One region of the Endozoicomonas sp. ALD068 genome, then DNA from elsewhere that is predicted to be linked to it. Evidence: predicted binding sites of a transcription regulator. Region 1 holds the regulator's gene; each other region holds the start of a gene.
What was found. Region 1 encodes PhoB, which activates phosphate uptake and scavenging genes when phosphate is short. Its sites were predicted from a motif close to TGTCATANNNNTGTCANA; they were not measured.
Positions count from the first base shown of each region.

Region 2: the regulator PhoB is predicted to act here: its motif matches at 2,989-3,006, upstream of ACO6V5_RS16160 (putative 2-aminoethylphosphonate ABC transporter substrate-binding protein).
Region 3: the regulator PhoB is predicted to act here: its motif matches at 1,813-1,830, upstream of ACO6V5_RS16550 (choice-of-anchor I family protein).
Region 4: the regulator PhoB is predicted to act here: its motif matches at 3,224-3,241, upstream of ACO6V5_RS20890 (PstS family phosphate ABC transporter substrate-binding protein).

Region 1 is NZ_JBLYNU010000004.1:4,926,848-4,932,053, reverse strand. It holds gene ACO6V5_RS18025 (chorismate--pyruvate lyase family protein) at 685-1,335, shown strand; gene ubiA (4-hydroxybenzoate octaprenyltransferase) at 1,550-2,437, shown strand; gene phoB (phosphate regulon transcriptional regulator PhoB) at 2,767-3,456, shown strand; gene phoR (phosphate regulon sensor histidine kinase PhoR) at 3,501-4,820, shown strand.
Region 2 is NZ_JBLYNU010000004.1:4,475,409-4,480,614, reverse strand. It holds gene ACO6V5_RS16170 (putative 2-aminoethylphosphonate ABC transporter permease subunit) at 1-780, opposite strand, end outside; gene ACO6V5_RS16165 (putative 2-aminoethylphosphonate ABC transporter ATP-binding protein) at 746-1,804, opposite strand; gene ACO6V5_RS16160 (putative 2-aminoethylphosphonate ABC transporter substrate-binding protein) at 1,892-2,914, opposite strand; gene ACO6V5_RS16155 (DUF29 domain-containing protein) at 3,164-3,652, opposite strand; gene ACO6V5_RS16150 (DUF29 domain-containing protein) at 3,645-4,112, opposite strand; gene ACO6V5_RS16145 (TIGR03364 family FAD-dependent oxidoreductase) at 4,411-5,206, opposite strand, start outside.
Region 3 is NZ_JBLYNU010000004.1:4,552,676-4,557,881, reverse strand. It holds gene nhaA (Na+/H+ antiporter NhaA) at 1-929, shown strand, start outside; gene ACO6V5_RS16555 (helix-turn-helix domain-containing protein) at 1,039-1,353, opposite strand; gene ACO6V5_RS16550 (choice-of-anchor I family protein) at 1,882-3,594, shown strand; gene ACO6V5_RS16545 (YgiW/YdeI family stress tolerance OB fold protein) at 3,694-4,050, opposite strand; gene ACO6V5_RS16540 (hypothetical protein) at 4,179-4,592, opposite strand; gene ACO6V5_RS16535 (hypothetical protein) at 4,770-5,206, shown strand, end outside.
Region 4 is NZ_JBLYNU010000004.1:5,650,692-5,655,897, forward strand. It holds gene ACO6V5_RS20880 (RING finger protein) at 1-618, shown strand, start outside; gene ACO6V5_RS20885 (Na+/H+ antiporter family protein) at 794-2,116, shown strand; gene ACO6V5_RS20890 (PstS family phosphate ABC transporter substrate-binding protein) at 2,175-3,140, opposite strand; gene ACO6V5_RS20895 (acyl-CoA thioesterase) at 3,554-3,955, shown strand; gene ACO6V5_RS20900 (response regulator) at 3,970-4,362, opposite strand; gene ACO6V5_RS20905 (fumarylacetoacetate hydrolase family protein) at 4,432-5,094, opposite strand.

The sequences.
Region 1 (5,206 bases):
GAGGACGGCAGAAAATTGAGGATGAAAATTCGGTTTTGTGAGGAGAATAGCGAGCTATTTGACGAACAAAAGCGGATTTTCAGACCAATTTGCTGCCGCCGCAGTAGGGCAGTCTATTCTCGGTCAGGCTCCTTGGAGGGTGTCGCAAAAACTCTGGTTGCCATGCTTTTAGGCCCTGTGGGTTCCAGCGTGGGAACGAGTTGTTGGAGTTTTGCGACACCCTCAATCGGGCGGAGGGAGATATAAGTCGGGAAGGTCGGGCCGCGTAGGTCGGGCCGCGTAGGTCGGGCCGCGCTGGTGAAGAGCCTTATGCTTGCGTGTTTGTGCATAGTTGGCTAAATTCACTGTCGGTCTGTCTCTATGCAGAAACTCACGATGATGAAAACCAAGCACTGTTAACAAAAAATTAAGGCAGAGCCAACTGCCCAACCGCCCTTGAAGAACCAGATGAACCCATACCTGAGTGACCCGTTAAGGCAGCGGCAAATCAAACAAAAGACCAATAAATAACCGAGGGGCACCCGGTTGCTGCTGATGGAGGCTTCTGCGTAAGTCCGGTCGTTATAGGCTGGCTGTAGCTTATGAAGTCAGAAGCCTCGCCTGACAAGGCGGGGAGTGTCAAGGTGAGCTGCCTTGTTTCCTCCCGGGGCAGTTCTGGAAAATTGGATTTGTGCAGCAGGAGTGATGGTGCCTTTTATTGATTTTTCAGGCTTATCCTGGAAGCCGAGACATTATTTGAAACAGCAGATTCCAGAGCCCTGGAGAGACTGGCTGCTGGACAGAGGTTCCCTGACTCAGCGTTTGAAACATGAGTTTGACGGCGACTTCAGGGTTCAGGTTATTCGTCACGGGACCTTTATGCCGACCTGTTCGGAGCTAAAGTTTCTCAATAACTATGAACAGTCAAAGGCTACGTCCACGTCTGGTGAGTTGGCAGGATCATTCGAAAACAGACATTGCAGCAAAATGGCTTCTATCAGGGAGGTTCTGCTGATCTGTGGTGGCCGACCCAGAGTGTTTGCACGAAGTGTATTGCCTCACAGCAGTCTTATTGGCACGAACAGAGAGCTGCTGCAACTGGGCACTAAGCCCCTGGGGGAGTTTTTATTTAATCATCCCGGTATGCGTCGGGGACCATTTGAGGTAGCGGAACTGCCGGCTCGTCAGTTTAATCCTCATCTGGTTGAAAAATACTCTGATGAAACAGCCTGGGGAAGGCGGTCGTTATTTTATTTGCACGAAAAGTCTATATCTGTTTGTGAAATCTTTTTGCCGGACCTGTCTGAACAGACAGAGAAGCACTCCAGAGTCATGTCGAAGCATCCTGAACCCTGAAGCTCTACAAGAATGATTGTTTGTCGAAGCACTTACCTCGTGAAATATAGAGATTTCCGCAGTCGGTCTGGTCATGGCCTGATTGAGAACCTGGCCTGACCTGATAAACTGGCGATGCGGGTCATGATTCAGGGCGATGAGCAATAAGAATCTCAGCGATGATAATAAAGATGCAGATAAGCAGCTAAATATTATGATGCAATTCAGAAAACCAATGGCGGTATTGGCAGGCACTGAAGTAGTTCTGCAACGATTTCCCCGTTTAAAAGATTTCTTACGGCTGGCCCGGCTGGACCGGCCTATTGGTATTTATCTGTTGTTCTGGCCTACTATGTGGGCACTCTGGGTGGCGGCAGAAGGTGTACCGAGTCTGAAGAATCTGGTGATTTTTTCGGTCGGCGTGGTTTTGATGCGCAGTGCAGGCTGCGTTATTAATGACTTTGCTGACAGGAAAGTGGACGGCCATGTTAAGAGAACACAGCATCGACCGCTGGTAACGGGTAAAATTCAGGAAAAAGAAGCGCTGATCTATTTCTCCGGTATGGTACTTTTGTCTTTCATTCTTGTACTCTTTACCAATACTCTTACCGTCCAGCTCTCTTTTGCCGGATTATTGCTGGCCTCGGCTTACCCTTTTGCCAAAAGACACACTCATCTGCCTCAGGTGGTTTTGGGGGCTGCTTTTGGCTGGTCGATACCCATGGCTTTTGCGGCTCAGAGTGGCTCGTTGGGAAACATCGTCTGGCTGATGTTTCTGGCCAATCTCTTCTGGACAGTGGCTTACGATACTCAATACGCCATGGTGGATCGTGACGATGATCTGAAAGTAGGTATCAAGTCCACAGCCATTCTATTTGGCGAGATGGATAACCTGATTGTTGGTTGCCTGCAGGTACTTACCCTGATGACACTGGCCATGGCAGGCCATCAACTGGAGTTAGGTGCTCTCTATTATCTCTCATTGTTGGCTGTCGCAGCCCTTTTCGTTTACCAGCAATGGTTAACCCGTCGTCGTGAGCGTGAAGCCTGCTTCAGGGCGTTTCTTAGTAACCACTGGGCCGGAGCCATTGTATTTGCAGGTTTCGTGTTGAGTTATCTTTGATCTTCAATCCGGCTTAGAGCCCGGTAAGTATTGCTACTTATGGTGGCTGTGGGGATAAATGGCGAAAAGCCTTACCCTGTAAACCCTGAGGGATCTTTTTATTTTTAAGCTGCAATATCAGCCTTTAGTGTGTCATCTGCCTGTAACATTTCAAAGGTGTAATGTCCGGTGTATAGTGCGGTTGATCAAAGTAGTGAGAAGCAGCCTGAGCGATAGGAAAGGTGCTGTCCTGAGACACTACCATCCTGATATAGCCCTAATGAGCTTCAGCTGATAGATGCCAGAACGTCACCGCCGAAATCGAATCGACAGATAACAGGTAGAGATTAATGCCAGGAAAGACCATTCTGATCGTAGATGACGAAGCACCGATTCGCGAAATGGTGACCGTTGCTCTGGAAATGGCAGGGTATGACTGTCTTGAGGCAGCAGATGCCAGAGAAGCGCACTCTCTGATTGTGGATAACAAACCCGATCTGATCTTGCTGGACTGGATGTTACCAGATGTCTCTGGAATTGAACTGGCCCGTCGTCTGAAGCGCAATGAGCTGACCTCTGAAATACCCATTGTTATGTTGACGGCCAAAGGTGAAGAAGACCACAAAATCCAGGGACTTGAAACCGGTGCCGATGACTACATCACCAAGCCTTTTTCTCCCCGCGAGCTGGCTGCTCGTTTAAAAGCGGTTCTCCGTCGTACAGGCGGATTTGATAACCAGTCTCCCATTGTCATCAAGGGATTGGAGCTGGACCCTGTCAGCCACAGAGTCTCTATTGATGGCTCACCTGCTGAAATAGGACCTACCGAGTACCGTTTGCTGCAGTTTTTCCTGACGCACCAGGAGCGTGCCTATACCCGTGGGCAGTTACTGGATCAGGTCTGGGGTGGCAACGTTTATGTGGAAGAGCGAACCGTTGATGTACACATTCGACGCTTGCGTAAGGCCTTAGGTGATAACTACGAAGCCTTTGTGCAAACGGTTCGTGGTACTGGATATCGTTTCTCAACGAGGGTGTAAACCTTTTATGCTCAGTGCTCAGCAGTTATCTGGCCGGGAGTAATATGACAACAATTTCAAAAACCCATTTGCTGAGCCGCATGATCGCCTACGTGATTGTCGGGTTTTCCCTGGGCTGGTTGTTTGGAGAGCCTTTTTTAGGACTCTGTGTGGTCATGGGAGGTTATTTTGTCTGGAGCTTCCGTCAGCTTTTCAAGCTGCTGGACTGGCTGAATGACCCCAAGGCCAGGAGCAAAGAGCCTCCTGAGAGTAAAGGGTTCTGGGGGCAAATTTTTGATGGTATCTATCGATTGCAAAAACAGCACAGTCGTTCCCGGCAAAAGCTGGCCGGAGTGATTGAACGTGTTCAGGAATCAACTGCTGCGCTGAACGACGGTGTTGTAATGATAGATAATCAGAGCAACCTGGAATGGTGGAATCCCGCCGCTGGAACTTTGATAGGGCTTAAGACGCCTGACGATCAGGGGCAGTTGATTACCAATCTGCTACGTGATCCAAGGTTTGTCGACTACTTTGAGCAGGGTGGTTATCAAAAAGCTCTTGAGATCCCCTCGCCAATCAACCCTGATCATCAACTGCAATTTAATATAACGGTTTATGGCAAAGGCAATCGTCTCATGACCGTTAGAGATGTCACGCGCTTGAATCAGCTGGAAGTCATGAGAAAAGACTTTGTTGCCAATGTCTCCCATGAACTGAGAACACCACTGACAGTTGTGTCTGGATACATCGAAACCATGCTGGACAGTCTGGGCCCGGATTCAGGTCTGCCCCCTGTTTGGGAAAAAGCACTGAACAGGATGCAGGAGCAGTCGCTGAGAATGCAGAATCTGGTGGCAGACCTGCTGTTGCTGTCCAAACTGGAGTCGGCTGAAGCTCAGGCAGACGAGAATGGGGTTCATGTTAAAACCCTGCTCAGCAGTATCGTTGAAGACGGATGTGCGCTCAGTGGTGAAAGCCAGCATCAGATTTCTCTGGATTGTCCTGAAGATGTCTTTTTGGCAGGCAGCAGTAATGAGTTGCGCAGTGCCTTCTCGAATCTGGTCTTTAATGCCGTGCGCTATACACCCGAGGGTGGGAAAATACTTGTGCGCTGGTGGCAGGACGGGGAAGGCGGACATATGATGGTAGAAGACAATGGTGTCGGTATTGATCCAATGCATATTCCGAGGTTGACTGAGCGCTTTTACCGGATTGATAAAAGTCGTAGCCAGAATACCGGGGGAACGGGGCTTGGCCTGGCTATCGTCAAGCACGTCATGCTGAGACACGGAGGCAAACTCACGATCAGCAGTCACCCAGGAAAAGGCAGCCGCTTTATTTGCCACTTTCCGGAAAAATGCCTTGAGTTGGAACACTCATGAAAGCAGAAAAGGGCCGGTGGCACCTTTTCTGCTTTTAGGACTACCATCAAAAAATGAATAATCTTTTCATGGTTTCATCATTCGCGAACAGTCTGTTGTACTACAGACTGATCCTGACTATCTTTACTCTGAAACGCTAATCCCCGGGAGCTGGCAGGGTGGTGGATTTTAACCATCCTGCAAAGACCGGGCTTGCGTATTTGTATTTTCTTTACTAGTTTGTATCTGTCTCTTGAACACCTGCTGTGGGGTGCACTGCGGGCTGTTGGTCAGAGTGTTGATGAGAGTGGTCCCACCTGAGCACTCTGTAATGGGATCCCCAACTGATTACTTCGAGTCAGAGGGGGAGGTTTTTCAAAGAATGATACTTTGATCCATTGGTGTCT
Region 2 (5,206 bases), 450 kb from region 1:
TTGGCCACCAATCACTTTCGGGACACCAAAGTCGGTTACGACCAGGGTGAATACGACAGTGACCGTGCTGATCAAACCAAACTTGGCAGCTGGAAGCGTGACTGTTGTAAACGTTCTGAATGGAGAGGTACCCATGGAGCGAGCTGCTTCATAGAGTCTGGCGTCGGATGTTGAAAGCGCCGTGGTAAGAATTAGCAGTGCATGGGGAAAGGTCCAGAAAGCCAGACCCATAACAATACCGGGCAGACCATAAATAGAGTGACCAAACAGCAGGTCTACAGCCACCCCCTGATTACCAAACAGATAAATCATACTGATGGCAGGCAATAGGGAAGGTGCCAGTATGGGTAACATGCCCATTACTTTGAAGAGCGGTTTCAAAGGCATCTGGGTTCGTGTCAGTCCGTAAGCAAACAGGAATGACAAGCTAACGACTATTGTCGTAACAATAACACCGACTTTCAGCGTGTTGCCAATGGAATGACTCAGGGCCGGGTTGCCAAGATACTCAGCAAAGTAACTCAGACCAATAAACGTCCCACTGCTGTCCTGAACGCTTCTTGCCAGCATGGCCAGGAGTGGCAGAAGCAGTGAAATGATCAGATAGAGAGCAACCGCTCCGATGACCAGCCCAAGAATCCATTGATCCCTGCTGATGGCTGGCAGCAGAGGCTTCCGGCCCAGTGCTGGAGAGTTTGCATCCGCTGGGGTGTGTGTAGATAGACTCATATTTAAAGCGGGCTCATCATGCTGCAGGGAAGACATGGATATGTTTTTCACTCAGGGACAACCGATTCTGGCTCCCCGGTTCCAGCTTAAGGCCAGCCAGCTGGTGGACAGGTACATCGACTTTAATCAGTCGCTCACTGCTCCAGCCAACAGGGCTGCACTCTGCACGAACAAAGGAGCCCTGAAACTCCAGACTTTCAACACTGACTGGCAAAGCAGACTGACCTTCACTGAAGCTCAGGTCTTCCGGACGAATCCCCAGAATCACTTTTCTCGTTGTTGACTCAGTCACTGGCAGAGAGAGTGGCTGGTTGGCCAGTACGACCTGATTCTTTTTGTTGGTATCACCTTCCAGAAAGTTCATGGCGCCAACAAATTCAGCAACGAAGCGAGAGGCTGGCTGTTTGTAAATTTCTTCCGGTGTGCCTATCTGTTCTATGTTTCCGTGATTCATCACCACGATGCGATCAGCCATAGCCATGGCTTCTTCCTGGTCATGGGTCACCATAATGGTGGTAATGCCCAGTTTTCTTTGCAGCTTACAGATCGTTTCCCGCAACTTGATTCTGACTTTGGCATCCAGGGCCGAGAGGGGTTCATCGAGCAACAACAACCCCGGAGAGAGTGCCAGAGCCCTTGCTAGTGCTACACGCTGTTGTTGACCGCCAGAAAGCTGAGAGGGAAATTTGGGGCCGGAATCCTGCAGGCCGATAATATCCAGCCATTGGTTCACGCTGCCCTCAACTTCACGTTTGGATTGACCCTGGTTTTTCAAACCAAAACCGATATTTTCTGAAACACTCAGGTTGGGGAACAGGGCATAGGATTGAAAGACAATGCCGAAGTCTCTTTGTTCAGGTGGGAGTGCTGTTATGTTGGTGCCATCCTGCCAGATCTCTCCCTGTTTACAGGCTTCCAATCCGGCAATCATTCTCAACAGCGTCGTCTTTCCGCAACCCGAGGGGCCGAGAAAACAGATGAATTCACCCTTATTAACGGACAGGGAAATCTCTTTGAGAGCGGTGAAATCGCCGAAGCGTTTCCCCAGGTTTTCGATGGTGAGAAAGGGTTTCATAGCGTTAACTTCCTAAAGCTCCAAACCTGAAAAGCCGTTTATTCCCGTTGGGGAATAAACGGCACTTTCTGTGTAACTAGTGTGATATCACGACTTGGGTTCGGACATATGATCGAAACGCTTGGACCACTCAGCAAGTACAGTCTCACGCTCACTGGCCATTTCACCAAAGTCCAGATCCACCATGGCGCTTTCTACATCTGGATAGTTAGGTACTTCTTTACGGACGTCTTTGTGACCGACAACGGGGTAAGCCTCTACATAATGCTCATTCGCTTCCTGGCTGAGAGACCAGTCGATCAGTTTTTTTGCAGCTGCAGCCTTGTCGGTACCTGCAACCAGACCCACTGACTCCACATCCCAGCCAATGCCACCTTTTGGCAGAATCAGATCCAGTGGCGCGCCCTGGCTTTTCAGTTGAGCTCCACGAACTGCCATGGAAATACCAATAGCCACTTCACCCATGGCAGCCTGAACACAGGGCTTGGAACCTGAGTGAGTGTATTGGGACATGTTGTTGTTCAGCTTATCCATATAGGCCCAGCCTTTGTCTTCACCCATGCTCTGCAGCCAGGCGGAAACCTGCATATAGCCAGTGCCGGAAGAGGCCGGGTTAGGCATGGCAATCTGGCCCTGATAGACCGGATCAAGCAGGTCTTGCCAGGATTGAGGCTTGGGCAGTTTTTTGGCTGCGGCTACCGCTTCGTTGTAGCAAATGACATTGAAATAGGCCTGGTTGCCAAACCAGGCTTTAGCGGCATCAGGATCAACCAGCTGAGTCTTGATTTGATCCAGACCTCTGGGCTTGTAGGTGCCCAGTACGCCTTCGTCCTTCAGCAGTGCCATGCTGGAACCGGCCAGACCCCATACGACGTCTGCCCTGCTGTTATCTTTTTCTGCCAGCAGTTTAGCGGTCATGATACCGGTAGAGTCCCGTACCCATTTGATGCTGATATCGGGATTATCCTGCTCAAAGGCTTTCTTGTAGCGATTCAGAATGTCGGTCTCAAAAGCAGTATAAACCGTCAATTCCACAGGAGATGCAGCGAAAGATGAAGCGCTGAAAATTGAAGTTGTTGCCAGGGTCAGGGCTGTCAGGTGTTTTTTCATGGAGCTCTCTCCAGTCGGATAATCATTTTGTTCTGGCTAAGACCAGAAGGGATATCGCGATTCTACGAGAGAGAAATGACTAAAATATTACAGATCTTTTTCGACTCTGTGACAGCTTCCTGCAACATGGCCAACTCCTGGTCGTCGGAGGCTGTGCAATCAGGCGGCGGTTCGGCAGAGTGCCCAGAACCAGGGCGGGGTCTTTGGCACCATTATTACGGTGGCGGGGATTGGGGCTGCTGCGCTGCTTTAGTCGCCGGGCAGCCAGTCGTCATCTGTGATCTGTTCAAAGGTCCATGGGCATTGGCCGGGAAAGCTTTTTTTGCTCAGCTTCTGGCTTTCACTGCGAGCGTAATTATTCATCTGCTTAACTGCTTGCCGACAAGCATCGGAATATGCACCCGCCAATAACTCCACGATCATGGGCTGTAAATGAGGGTGTTTTGAAATTTGCTTTTCAATCGCTGCTCTGGAATTGTAGATACTTGGCATCCACGTCTGGACAACCTTATCCTCTACCCACAAATCTTTCAGAATCCGTTTCTGATAATCGTATTTGAGAAGATGTAAAACCAATACCGATAAATGAGACTCAAGAGTATCTCTGGTACTGCCCATTTCGTACTCCATCGCCTCCAACAGATTGTCAATGTCGAGTTTGTGAAATTGTCGCTGAGCCAGCAGCTCCCGTTGCTGGCTTAGCCAGGCGGTGTAGTCGGTTTTGTATAAATCAGTCATCATCAGCCTCCGGCAGCCAGCCATCTTCCATGATTTCGTCATAGGTCCATGGGCACTCAGACGGGAAAGCGTCGGGTCTGCACTGCATCTCGTTGGCAGCAAGCTTTCGGGCGTACTGATAGGCTTTTGGCAAAATCTCGTCCAGTTTACTATTGAGAGCGGGATTTTCTTCAAGCTCATGCTCAATGGCAATACGTTGTTTACTGATACTGGTTGACCAGCTTCGGAACCATTGATCCATCTCATGCAAATCATTTTTTTTACGCTGCATCTGCCATTTAAGCGAGTGCATGAGTAATTGAGACAAACGGCTCTGTACTGAACGATAACGGGCTCTACCCATGTCCTCAACTTCCTCGACCAGGTTGTCCATATCAAGTTCATCGAAACGGCCTTGCCTGATAAGCTCGGCTTGTCGATAAGACCATGTGTAGAAATCAGTGTCATACAAGTTTTCCATAAATCACCTCCATTGCCCTACCACTGTAGGCAAATAACATAGGGGAATCAAAATGAATTGCTAAAGCACAGATGCTTTTGCCGGGGCTTTGCCCGTGGTTTTGGGCTGGTCAATTTGGTCATTGATGCCAGGGAGAACCGTCAATATCACAAAGAAATGATGGGTTTGCTGAAAGATTTATCGAATGAGCGTAAAACCCCGTACTTTAATAGGGTGTCGCAAAACTCTGGTTCCCACGGACCAGCACGGGAACGAGTTTTTGGAGTTGTGCGACACCCTCTTTACGACAGGGAGGATGTCAAAGGATGTTTTCAATATTCTTTTCTGCAATGCCGGGAGCCAGGGTCATGCCCTTGCCACCGATGGCCGTGAGAAAATGAATTTTGTCGTCTATATGATCCTGGTAGTAGTGATCGGTTTTACTCTGGCAATAATAACCTGCCCAATATTCCGCGATATCCCAGCAAGGAAGCTCAACAATGTTTCTGGCTTCTGTCAGCATCCGTTCATTGATGGATTGATTCATTGTGAAGGAGAGTTTCTCTGCCTCGCGGGCATCGGCGTACTCGTGTGAGTCGCCAATGATGATGGACCCGTCAAGCTCCTGTTTGAACAGAATATGTATCCCGTACTTATCCAGCTCTGGGTCTTTTTCTCCGGCACTCCAGGAAGGCAAGTTGCGAAAGCTCTCATAGCGTCTGATAGTCCTGCCCGAAAGCAAATTGCCATTGAGACTGACGCTCTTCAGTGGTTTGGTACGCATCATTTGGAGCTTGACCAGCTCAATATCACTGTTGAGAAAGCGTGATGGAAACAGGGTTTTGAAATCATGCCCGTTACAGACTATCGCTTTTGAAGCCCGGTATTGCTCACCAGCTGAATCCATACTGATGACTTCATCCTGCCCGGTTTCCATGCTGATGATTTGGGTGTTGGGTCGGTATTCAACGGTGTATTCCTGCTGAATAAACTCAATGATGCGGTAAATCAGTTGCAGGGGGTTAACACTGAATTCCTCCGGGAAGTACAAGGCACCTTTTGCATAACTTTTCTTGACGGCAGGATTGGCACGTATAACCTCGTCTATACTTTGC
Region 3 (5,206 bases), 370 kb from region 1:
ATATTGCTTTTGCTGTTGGTACTTGTGCGCTGCTGGGTGGTCGTGTTCCTAAAAGCCTGATTACCTTCCTGGTGGCCCTGGCCATTGTGGATGACCTGGGCGCTATCATGATCATTGCCGTCTTCTATACCAACGAAATCAATCAGCTTGCTTTGCTATGGGCTGCAGGATTTACTGCATTATTATGGGGTCTCAATGCTTCCGGTATTCGTAGTCCATTGCCTTATCTGCTAATAGGTGCGGGCCTCTGGTTTCAGCTCTACGAAGCAGGTATTCATGCGACATTGGCTGGTGTTATTACCGCTTTTGCCATACCGGCAAAACCCAAATACGATCCAGTTGCATTCAGCTTTCAGGTAAAAAATCTGATTCGACGATTTGACCGGAGTTACCGCCCTGGTGAAGATGTTCTGCGAAATGAAAAAGTGCTGGCTTACGTTCGGGCTCTGGGTAATGGTGCCCGCCTTGCAGAAGCTCCACTGCAGAAAATAGAAACGGGTCTGCACCTGCCTGTTACCTATATCGTCATTCCTATTTTTGCCTTGGCTAACGCCGGTATACCCTTTAATGTATTCTCCGGGGATACCGAGATTTTCAATAACGTCACTCTGGGTGTTACTCTGGGTCTGGTATTAGGGAAGTTAATTGGTATTGCCGGTGCTACCTGGGTAGGCTGGAAACTGGGATGGGGTGATTTGCCACATGAATGTAACTTCCTGCATATTGTCGGTGTTGCCTTCCTGGGCGGAATTGGTTTCACCATGTCTATCTTCATATCAGAGCTGGCATTTGCTGGCAGCCCCAATGATCTGGTACTGGCAAAAGCAGGGGTTCTGATTGCCTCCCTGATCGCGGGTATTGCAGGCTTTATCTGTTTGACTAAAGCTTCTCCAAAGGCTGATGAAAAGGCTACTGCTGAGCAGGCTTGAAGTCAGACTATTATCTGAGAACGAATAACCCGGAGTTGGCTCCGGGTTTGTTTTTTAGGGATATAGTTACGGCTCTCGCCATTGCAACATAATTCCTTGAAAGTGTTGTTCAAAGACTCGCAATATACGAAAGAGTTTCTGGATGGCGCTGGACCAGCCTAAGCAGGGTAACGACCTGACCATTGGGTACACTGCGCCCTTGCTCCCAGTTCTCCAGGGTGCGGACAGAGGTATGCAGCAAGCGTGCAAACACGCCTCTGGACATATTAAACGTTTCACGAATACCGACAATCTCATCTGGTGAGATGCTCAACTCGCCTTTATCGTCTACCTGATGGCTTCTCAGCGTCAACTTACCTTCTGAGTGCTCCCTGGCTTCAGCAAGAGCAGAGCTGAGTTCCGAGAATAAATCACGATTGCTCATTACGCCATGCCACCATAAATAGTCTTAACTTTTTCCTCTGACTGGCAGTCAGGTCTGTCATTTCATTTTTGCTGTACAGGGTCAGCAGATAAAAGCGCTGATGTTCATCCAGATAATAATAAATGACTCGTAAACCACCGCGTCTGCCTTTACCCTTGCCAGCAAAGCGCATCTTACCCCGGAGGCATAATTTTTAATGCTAACACGTTACACAAAAGTATAAATTTCTCAGCTGCTTGAAATATTTTAGGATTTGCATTTGCCGCTGATGCAGATGCTACGAAGTAAAGAAAAAGTAATGTTAATAACTTCCTCATCATAAACTGCCTTTATCGATGGTCAGAGCGTTTCAAGGTAGCATTTTTTTTGAGAAATATGACAGCGGGGTATTCCTTTATGCTATAGCCTCTCCAGTGGTGGGACGAGAAAAGCCAGTTTTTGTCGTCTTTGTGTCAACAATGTCATTAAATAGTCATTTGTAACCGTTATAAAAAGCCCTGATCAAATTGAATAAAATCAGGAATCTCAATGGAACTGAAACTCGCTCGCAACGCTATCACTCTGGCAGCTCCCTTCATTTTGGCTGGCTGTTCAATGGTTCAGGAAAACGTTGAAGTTTCCCATCCCACCATGGAGCCGATCGCTCGATATGCTTCTGGCAGTTACCATAAAGGGGCTGCAGAGATTGTGGCCTGGCATAAAGCCAGTCAATCTATCTATGTTGTCAACGCCCTGGATAAAACCGTAGATATTCTCAGCGGTAAATCACTCAAGGGGCAGCCACTGGCTAATCCGACCATGGATTCCAATATACTCAAAATTGGCAAGATCAATCTTGAATCCAGTATTGACGGCATGAAGCTGGGCACCGCCAACAGCGTTTCTGTTCATGGCGATCTGCTGGCTGTTGCTGTTGAAAATAGTGACAAACAAAAGAAAGGCGTTGTCATTGTTTATAAGCTCGATTCTGAAGGTGGCGCTGTATTCAGTGACTATAAGGTTGTAGGTGCACTGCCTGATATGGTGACCTTTACGCCCGATGGAAAATACCTGCTGACAGCAAACGAAGGTGAACCCTCATCGGATTACAAAATTGACCCGGAAGGTTCAGTCAGTGTCGTCAAGGTTACCTCTGAAGGCAAACTGGAAGAACCACGTCATGCTACTTTCACTGCTTTCAACAAGGGGTACTCCAGAAACAGTGAGCTGCCAGAGGATGTCAGGGTTTTTGGTCGTGATGCTTCTGTGGCTCAGGATCTTGAGCCCGAGTACATAGCCGTTTCTGATGATTCCAGAACAGCGTACGTCTCTCTGCAGGAAAACAATGCCCTGGCATTGGTTGATATTGCCAATGCTCGCATTGATTCTATTGTTCCCCTTGGTTACAAGGATTATGGTCAGTTTGCGATGGATGCCAGCAATAAAGACGGTGGTGTGAATCTGCAAAAATGGAGTGGTGTCTATGGTATGTATCAGCCAGATACCATTGCTACCTATTCCGTAGAAGGTAAAACCTATGTTGTAACAGCCAACGAAGGTGATGCCAGAGATTATTGGTACAAAGCTGCTTCTGAAGCTCAATGTCTGGCTTCTGGTGGTCTGAAATACGATGATGAAGACGGTTGCCTGGGGTTCACAGAAGAAGTTCGTACCAAAAAGGTTAAGGTGGCCCTGGAGCATCCTAACGCTGAAGCAGCCAAAGACCAGAAAAAGCTGGCTCGTCTGAAAATTACCAACACTCTGGGTGATTCGGATAACGACGGCAAGTTTGAAGAACTTTACTCCTACGGAGCACGCTCATTTTCTATCTGGAACGAAACAGGTGAGCTGGTCTATGACTCAGGCAGCGACTTTGAAGAAGTGACGGCTGCTGTGCTGGGTAAACACTTCAACAATAATGACGAAGAAACCAAAGGTGATAACCGCAGTGACGACAAAGGCCCTGAGCCAGAGGCATTGGCTGTGGGTGAGATTGATGGACGTCAATATGCGTTTATTGGTCTGGAACGAACCGGCGGTGTCCTGATGTACGACGTGACTCATCCTGAAAAAGCCAAGTTTGTCAGCTATGTCTACAACCGTGATTTTTCAGTTGATACTGAGAAAGAACCAGAAAAAGCGGGGGATGTTTCTCCGGAGGGTATGAAGTTTGTAGAAGCCACTGACAGTCCAACTGGAAAGCCTTTATTGATAATCGGTCATGAAGTCTCTGGTTCTACACTGGTATATCAGGTAGATTGATTAGACGTGCCTTTCGGTAGATTATTATCGTTTTTGTCTTCAAAGGGTTGAGGGTTGCCAGAGAATTTCCGGCAACCCTTGTTTAAAGTGAAGCTCTGTTCAGATGACGGTGATTTTTTCGACTTCTATCTCGGTTGTTTCAAAAGCACCGCTTTCTACTTCGCCCAAAATCTTAACTTTGGTCTTTTCATTGATCTGCACCTGAGGCATGTCTCTGGATTCAATCTCTACCTGAATGCTGTCGTTGCCATCTGAAAAGGTGTAGGTTTCATCGTCGATTTTGTTGGTCAGGTAACCGGTAAGTTCCACCTGGGAGTCATCAACCGGGTTTTCGATGATGGAAGCAACATCATTGATCCTGGGTGTGCTGCTGGGCCCGGTGTATTCAGCAAATGCGTTGCCAGTGGTCAGTGCGATCGTTGAAGCAGCGAGGAAAGCAGATAGTGTCTTATTCATGGTTTCAATCTCCGGTTTTCTTTCGAAATGGGTATTTGTGTAAAAGGTGGGCTTAGATTAATCGAAAGCAGTTAACCGGAAGATGAGTGAATCATTAAACTTTTTTCATAAAAGAAAAAACTGTGGCTTCAGGGGCCAAGCTTCCAGGTAGTAACCGGCAGTTTATAGTGCTCCAGAACCTGTTGTAAGCGTTCCCAATATTCATGGTCGGATGGTTTTCTCAGAATCAACACAATCCCAGCCTGTTTTTTGGTCAGCATTCCATAGGCAAGAGACTGGCCGATGGCTTCAGGCCATTTGTTGGCAAAATCCATTTCGATGGCGTGAAGGTCAGTTATGCAATCGACACGTCTACCGTCGTCGAGTCTGGCTTCAACTTCTCCGCCTCTACCTTCGCACCAGACCTTCTGATACCAGAGCTCGGGTTCCGATGCCCAGGCCAGATTGACAAGCAGAAGCGATAAAAAAATCGTAAGGAGGCGCGGCAGTGTCGTTAACATGTGCTCAATCCATTGAGTCAATGTTTTAACGCTACCTGTCACGGCTGCTCAGTGCAATGCTTTAAGACCCAAAGGGAATTATCTATCGCCTTCCGGGAGAGGAAAAGCACCTTGATGACAGAACGAGTTAAAAATCCAAGTATTCATACGGAACTAAAACCAAATTTAAGTATCTAATATTGTTGAAAGCAACTGAAAATATAATAGGAGGTCTTTGATATGAATAGTCTTAACGGTGATATAAGAACAATATGTCAAGATACAAAACATTGTGAAAGCAACACTCCAAGCACTCTAAATTGTGGAAATGCTTCTGGTAGATCATGCACGCAGGCAGGGCTGGAAAGAAGTAACCAAATAAACTGCCATCTCTGTCGAGAACAATTATCTGGTGATGATATAGAGATAGAACAAATTCCATTGCAGAAACGCATGGTAACTATTTTGGAACGAACTACTAAATTTATTCGCGAGACTGTTGACATGTTTGCTCACCCAACTCCCTCGCTTCTTGTTGGGATTGCTGGCGGGGCTACCGCAGCTGTAGCTGCATTAGTTGCAGATGAGTACAATGGTGGGATTGGCGCTTCTATGTTTATTACTTGTACTACCGGCGTTTCCGTGAGTATTCTTGAATGGGAGCGTCAATTGACTGT
Region 4 (5,206 bases), 720 kb from region 1:
GCAGGGAATAGAACCTGGCCCGGATGTGAGGGTTTTATCCATCTAGGGTCGTTGAGAATGCTGGTAGACAACCCTGATCCGGCCATTGCAAAGCAGGCGCGGGCAATTTATCCATTAGCTAATTTGTACGCTGTACAGCATCAGGTATCTCAAGTGCAGGCAGAGGATGAGGCCTGGAATGACAGTTATATCCATACATGGTTGGGTATTGCAAGGGATTGTAATGATCTGGTCATTGCTGAGCAGGCAGAAGCACTTGAGCCATTGGTTAATTATTACTCTGTGCGGCATCTGTTGGCACAAGTGCAGGCGGGGAGTGAGACCTGGCCTGATGATGACAGATATATCTATACAAGGTTGAGTAGTGCACAGCGAAGCAATGATCGGGACCTTGCTGAGCGGGCACGAGCCATTGAGCCAACCGTTCATTTGTTCTCTGTGCAACATCTGGTATTACAAATGCAGACAGGAACAAGAACCTGCTGGCCTGAAGATGACAATAATGTCTATGTAAGGTTGAGCAATGCAGAAGATAGCGGTGATCCGACCATTGCTCAGCAGGCACGGGCACTCAGGCCATTAGTTGATCAATATAAGAGCAACTCGCCAGAGAATTGATTCCAGCCTGCGTTTTCAGGGATATTTCTTCACTTTATAGTTATTTGGCCTGCTAATTCTCTATTTGCGCGAAAAATAAACCAATTAACTACAATCTGGTAATGCCGCTATTGTCCATGCTTCACTATAGATAGCCGCTGGCCGTTATAACGATAAAATACAATTTGGAATTAATATGAACGCAGTGATTCTGGCGGTTGCCGTCATGCTCGCGTTGAGCTTGTTGCGGGTTAATGTGGTTCTGGCACTGTTTGTGGGGGCTCTGGCCGGGGGAGTGATCGGTGGTCTGGATATCTTCCAGACTCTGGAGGCATTCTCCAGAGGTTTGGGCGGTGGCGTAGGCATTGCTATCAGTTACGCCATGCTGGGTGCTTTTGCTGTGGCCATCGCCCGCTCCGGCATACCTGAGTGGATGGCTGGAAAGATCATCCGCAAAGTAAAGAACAGCAACAACTCGCACAATAATGTGAAGCTAAAGTACAGCCTGTTTCTGGCGCTTGTGTTGATGGCTTTTTCTTCCCAGAACCTGATACCTATCCACATAGCCTTTATTCCCATACTGATTCCTCCCTTGTTATCGGTATTCAGTGCTATGGCGATTGATCGTCGTCAGGTGGTCTGTCTTCTTACCTTTGGCCTTACCGCGACCTATATGATTTTTCCTGTAGGCTTTGGCAATGTCTATCTGAATCAGATTCTTGGTGGCAACCTTCAGGAGAATGGGCTGGATATTGAACTGAGCCAGATGCCGCTGGCGATGGCGATTCCCGTTTTGGGTATGTTCCTGGGGTTGTTGCTGGCTGTTTTTTTCAGTTACCGAAAGTCCAGAACCTATCGTGTAGAAGAGACCATTTTGATTCATGAACAAGATATTCAGTTAAGCAAGCCTGCCATTATTACCTCTGTCATAGCCATTGTTCTGGTGCTGGTGAGTCAATTGACAACCGGGTCCATGGTTCTCGCTGCTGCACTGGGCTTTATTACCATGGTCATTGGGCGAGTCGTCTGCTGGCGGGAAGCAGATGAGGTATTCAATGAGGGTCTGCGCATGATGGCAGCTTTTGGCTTCATCATGATCTCGGCCGCAGGTTTTGCGGAAGTGCTCCGCTCAACAGGTGATATTCCAGAGCTGGTGAGTCAGGTACAGATGTTTGTGGGAGGCAGTCAGGCTCTTGCGGCCATTCTTATGCTTCTGGTCGGGTTACTGATCACTATGGGTATTGGCTCTTCGTTCTCTACGGTTCCGATTATTGCCACCCTTTATGTGCCACTGGGCATGGAACTTGGATTTACGCCACTGGCGATAGCCTGTCTTGTGGGAGTCGCAGGAGCATTAGGTGATGCAGGCTCCCCGGTTTCAGAATCTACCATTGGTCCCACTGCCGGCTTGAACGTGGATGGTCAGCACGACCACATCCGGGATTCGGTGATTCCCACCTTTTTACACTTTAATATTCCGATGATTATTTTTGGCTGGATTGCCGCCATGATTCTTTGAGTACCCGCCATAAAAACGGGGCCAGATGGCCCCGTGTGGATCTCTCATGAATCTGTGATTACAGATCGAGTTCAGACAGATACTTTTCAACCACCTTGGCAGGCAGAGGGATGTAACCGTCTTTAACGACGACTTCCTGACCCTGCTGAGACAGTACCATCTTCAGGAATTCGCCTTCCAGAGGGGACAACTTCTTGTTGGGCTGCTTGTTAACGTACACGTACAGGAAACGAGACAGTGGATAAGAGTTGTTGACAGCGTTAGCGGGCGTTGCCTCAACGAATGGCTGACCGGCTTTCTTGGCCAGAGGTACAGTACGTACGCTGGAAGTCTGGTAACCGATGCCGGAGTAGCCGATGCCGTTTACAGATGCACTGACAGACTGAACCACAGAAGCAGAACCAGGCTGCTCATTTACGTTGTTACGGAAATCACCTTTGCAGAGGGCTTTCTTCTTGAAGTAACCGTAAGTGCCGGATACAGAGTTACGGCCGTACAACTGGATTGAGCGGTTTTTCCAGGCTCCGTCCAGACCGGCAGCACCCCAGGTACTGATGTCTTTGTCGCCACCACACTTGCGGGTGGAGGAGAAAATAGCGTCCACTTGAGCCATGGTCAGACCCTTGATTGGGTTGTCCTTATTGACGAAAACAGCCAGAGCGTCAATGGCAACCGGAACAGCAGTGGGCTTGTAGCCATGCTTCTTCTCAAAAGCTTCCAGTTCCTTGTCTTTCATCTTGCGGCTCATGGGGCCGATGTTGGACGTTCCTTCCGTCAGAGCGGGTGGTGCAGTAGAAGAACCGGCAGCCTGAATCTGTACGTTCACATTAGGATATTCACGCTTGAAATCTTCTGCCCACAGAGTCATCAGGTTAGCCAGAGTGTCAGAGCCGACACTGGACAGATTGCCTGATACACCACTGGCTTTCTTATAAGTGGGGATCTCAGCGTCAATCTGACTGGCAGAGGCAGCCTGGATTCCGGTCGCAAGGGCAATTGTTGTTATTAGAGCTTTAAGCTTCATTCGTATCTCTCCTAAAGGGATTTTTTAGCCTCTCTTATACAGCTACAGGCATTTGTTTACTGGCAAGAACTATAAGATGAAAATGTGACAGTTATATGAACGACAGTGAAGCTTTATATTCGCAATAGTCATAATGTAAAATCACTGACTTTAATTCCAACTTGATTGTAGATTACTGATGAAATGCCAAGACAGGTACGAGCCCGGCTTGCAAAGCATGCCTCCTGTGCCAGTTTCTATTCGCTGAGTGTTTTAGCTACAACGCTAACTGAGAAGAGAAGTAAAATACCTTCAGCTGGAAAAGCTTCACGATCAGGAAGATCGCGGGCGCAAGAAACAACTGACATTATATATAGGGATTTTCAGAGTCGGTTGCGCCAAAAAAATAAAAACATCAAGTGCTAGAGAGCAATATGGAACTGAATAATGATCTTGCTCCCGGACCTCAGGGAGAACTGACGCTGAAAGTGCTGGCAGACTACCAATCTGTTAATACGACAGGCGATGTCTTTGGTGGCTGGGTGGCCATGCAGATTGATCAGGCTGGCGCAATCATGGCCAGAAAGATTGCCACAGGACGTGTTGTCACCGTTAGTATCGGCAGTATGAGTTTTATGCGCTCAGTTAAAATGGGCGATATTCTTGCGCTGTTCACCCGGGTGACAGAGGTCGGCAAAACGTCAATTCGGGTGGTCGTTGAAGCCTGGGTGGAAGATAAACACGGTCGCGCCAAGCTGACTGAAGCCAATATGGTTTTTGTAGCCATTGATACACAGGGCAGAACGTCTCGAATCCAGAGCGCCAAAAGCCCTTAGGATTTGAGGCAGTTTCAGTCTTGGGTCCAAAGAACCAGCTTTTCTGATAAAGATGCAAGTGAAACAGGTTTGTCCAGAAAATCGTCCATACCGGCAGACTTACAGGCAATCTTATCCGATTCCGAGGTGTTGGCTGTGAAAGCGATAACCGGTATTCCGGCATAGTGTTGCCCGGAGGCTCTGATTTTTTCAGTGGCTTCCAGACCACCCATGATGGGCATCATGCAATCCATGAGAATCAGGTTGAAGGCCTCTGAAGTCTCAAGAATGTCCAGTGCTTCCTGACCATTCTGGGCCACTTTGCAGCTGCAGCCCAATTTTTCAAGCAGCTTTTTGACCACCATCTGGTTTACCTGGCTATCTTCCACCACCAGAATATGGACGCTGTAGGTTTCCCTGACTGACACTGGCTTTCCTTTGCCTGTGGCCTGATTTCTCTACAGTCAATATCTGAAGAAGTGCCGGGTTCTTTAGGATCAAATGCAGGATGTTGCCAGACTAAAGCGGTCAGTAATAGCTAATTCCAGCCGATCTCCCTGCTTCAGAGGACCAACGCCGGCCGGAGTGCCAGTGAGGACAATATCGCCGGGTTCCAGTGTGAAGTGACGGCTTATGTAGCTGATCAGCCCCGGAATTGAGGTCAGCATATGGGCTGAAGTGTCTTCCTGACGTGTCTGCCCATTAATTTTAAGGCTGAAGTGAATGTTATCGAGATCGGGCAGGTGCTCTTTGGCAATAAACCCTGAAACGGGGCAGCTGCCATCAAAGGCTTTGGCCACTTCCCATGGCAGTCCTTTTTCTTTTAGCCGGGACTGAACATCCCGGAGTGTCAGATCCAATGCCAGCCCTATTGCCTTGATGGCATCAATGCTCTCATTCTCGCTGGCATTCTGGAGTCGGGTGTCCATCAGAATTGCTATTTCTGTTTCGTGGTGAACTTCACCGCGATCGACGGGAATGGCAAAGGGTATTTCCAGAGCTGTCAGTGATGTTGAAGGTTTGATAAACAACACGGGATCGTCGGGCAGCGGATTGTTCAACTCCCGAATGTGCTCGGCATAATTTCGGCCGACACACACCACTTTGCCGGCCGGCAGATCAATGCGGTCGCCACTTAGCCAGTGATGCCTGTACTTCATAGGGCGTCCTTCTTGCTTGTTTGTTCTTGTGTTTTTATTTTGCTCATGGCCTGGCACATCGCTAGTATTTATCAGCCGGGTACGACTGCTGAAGCTATCATTCACAGTACAA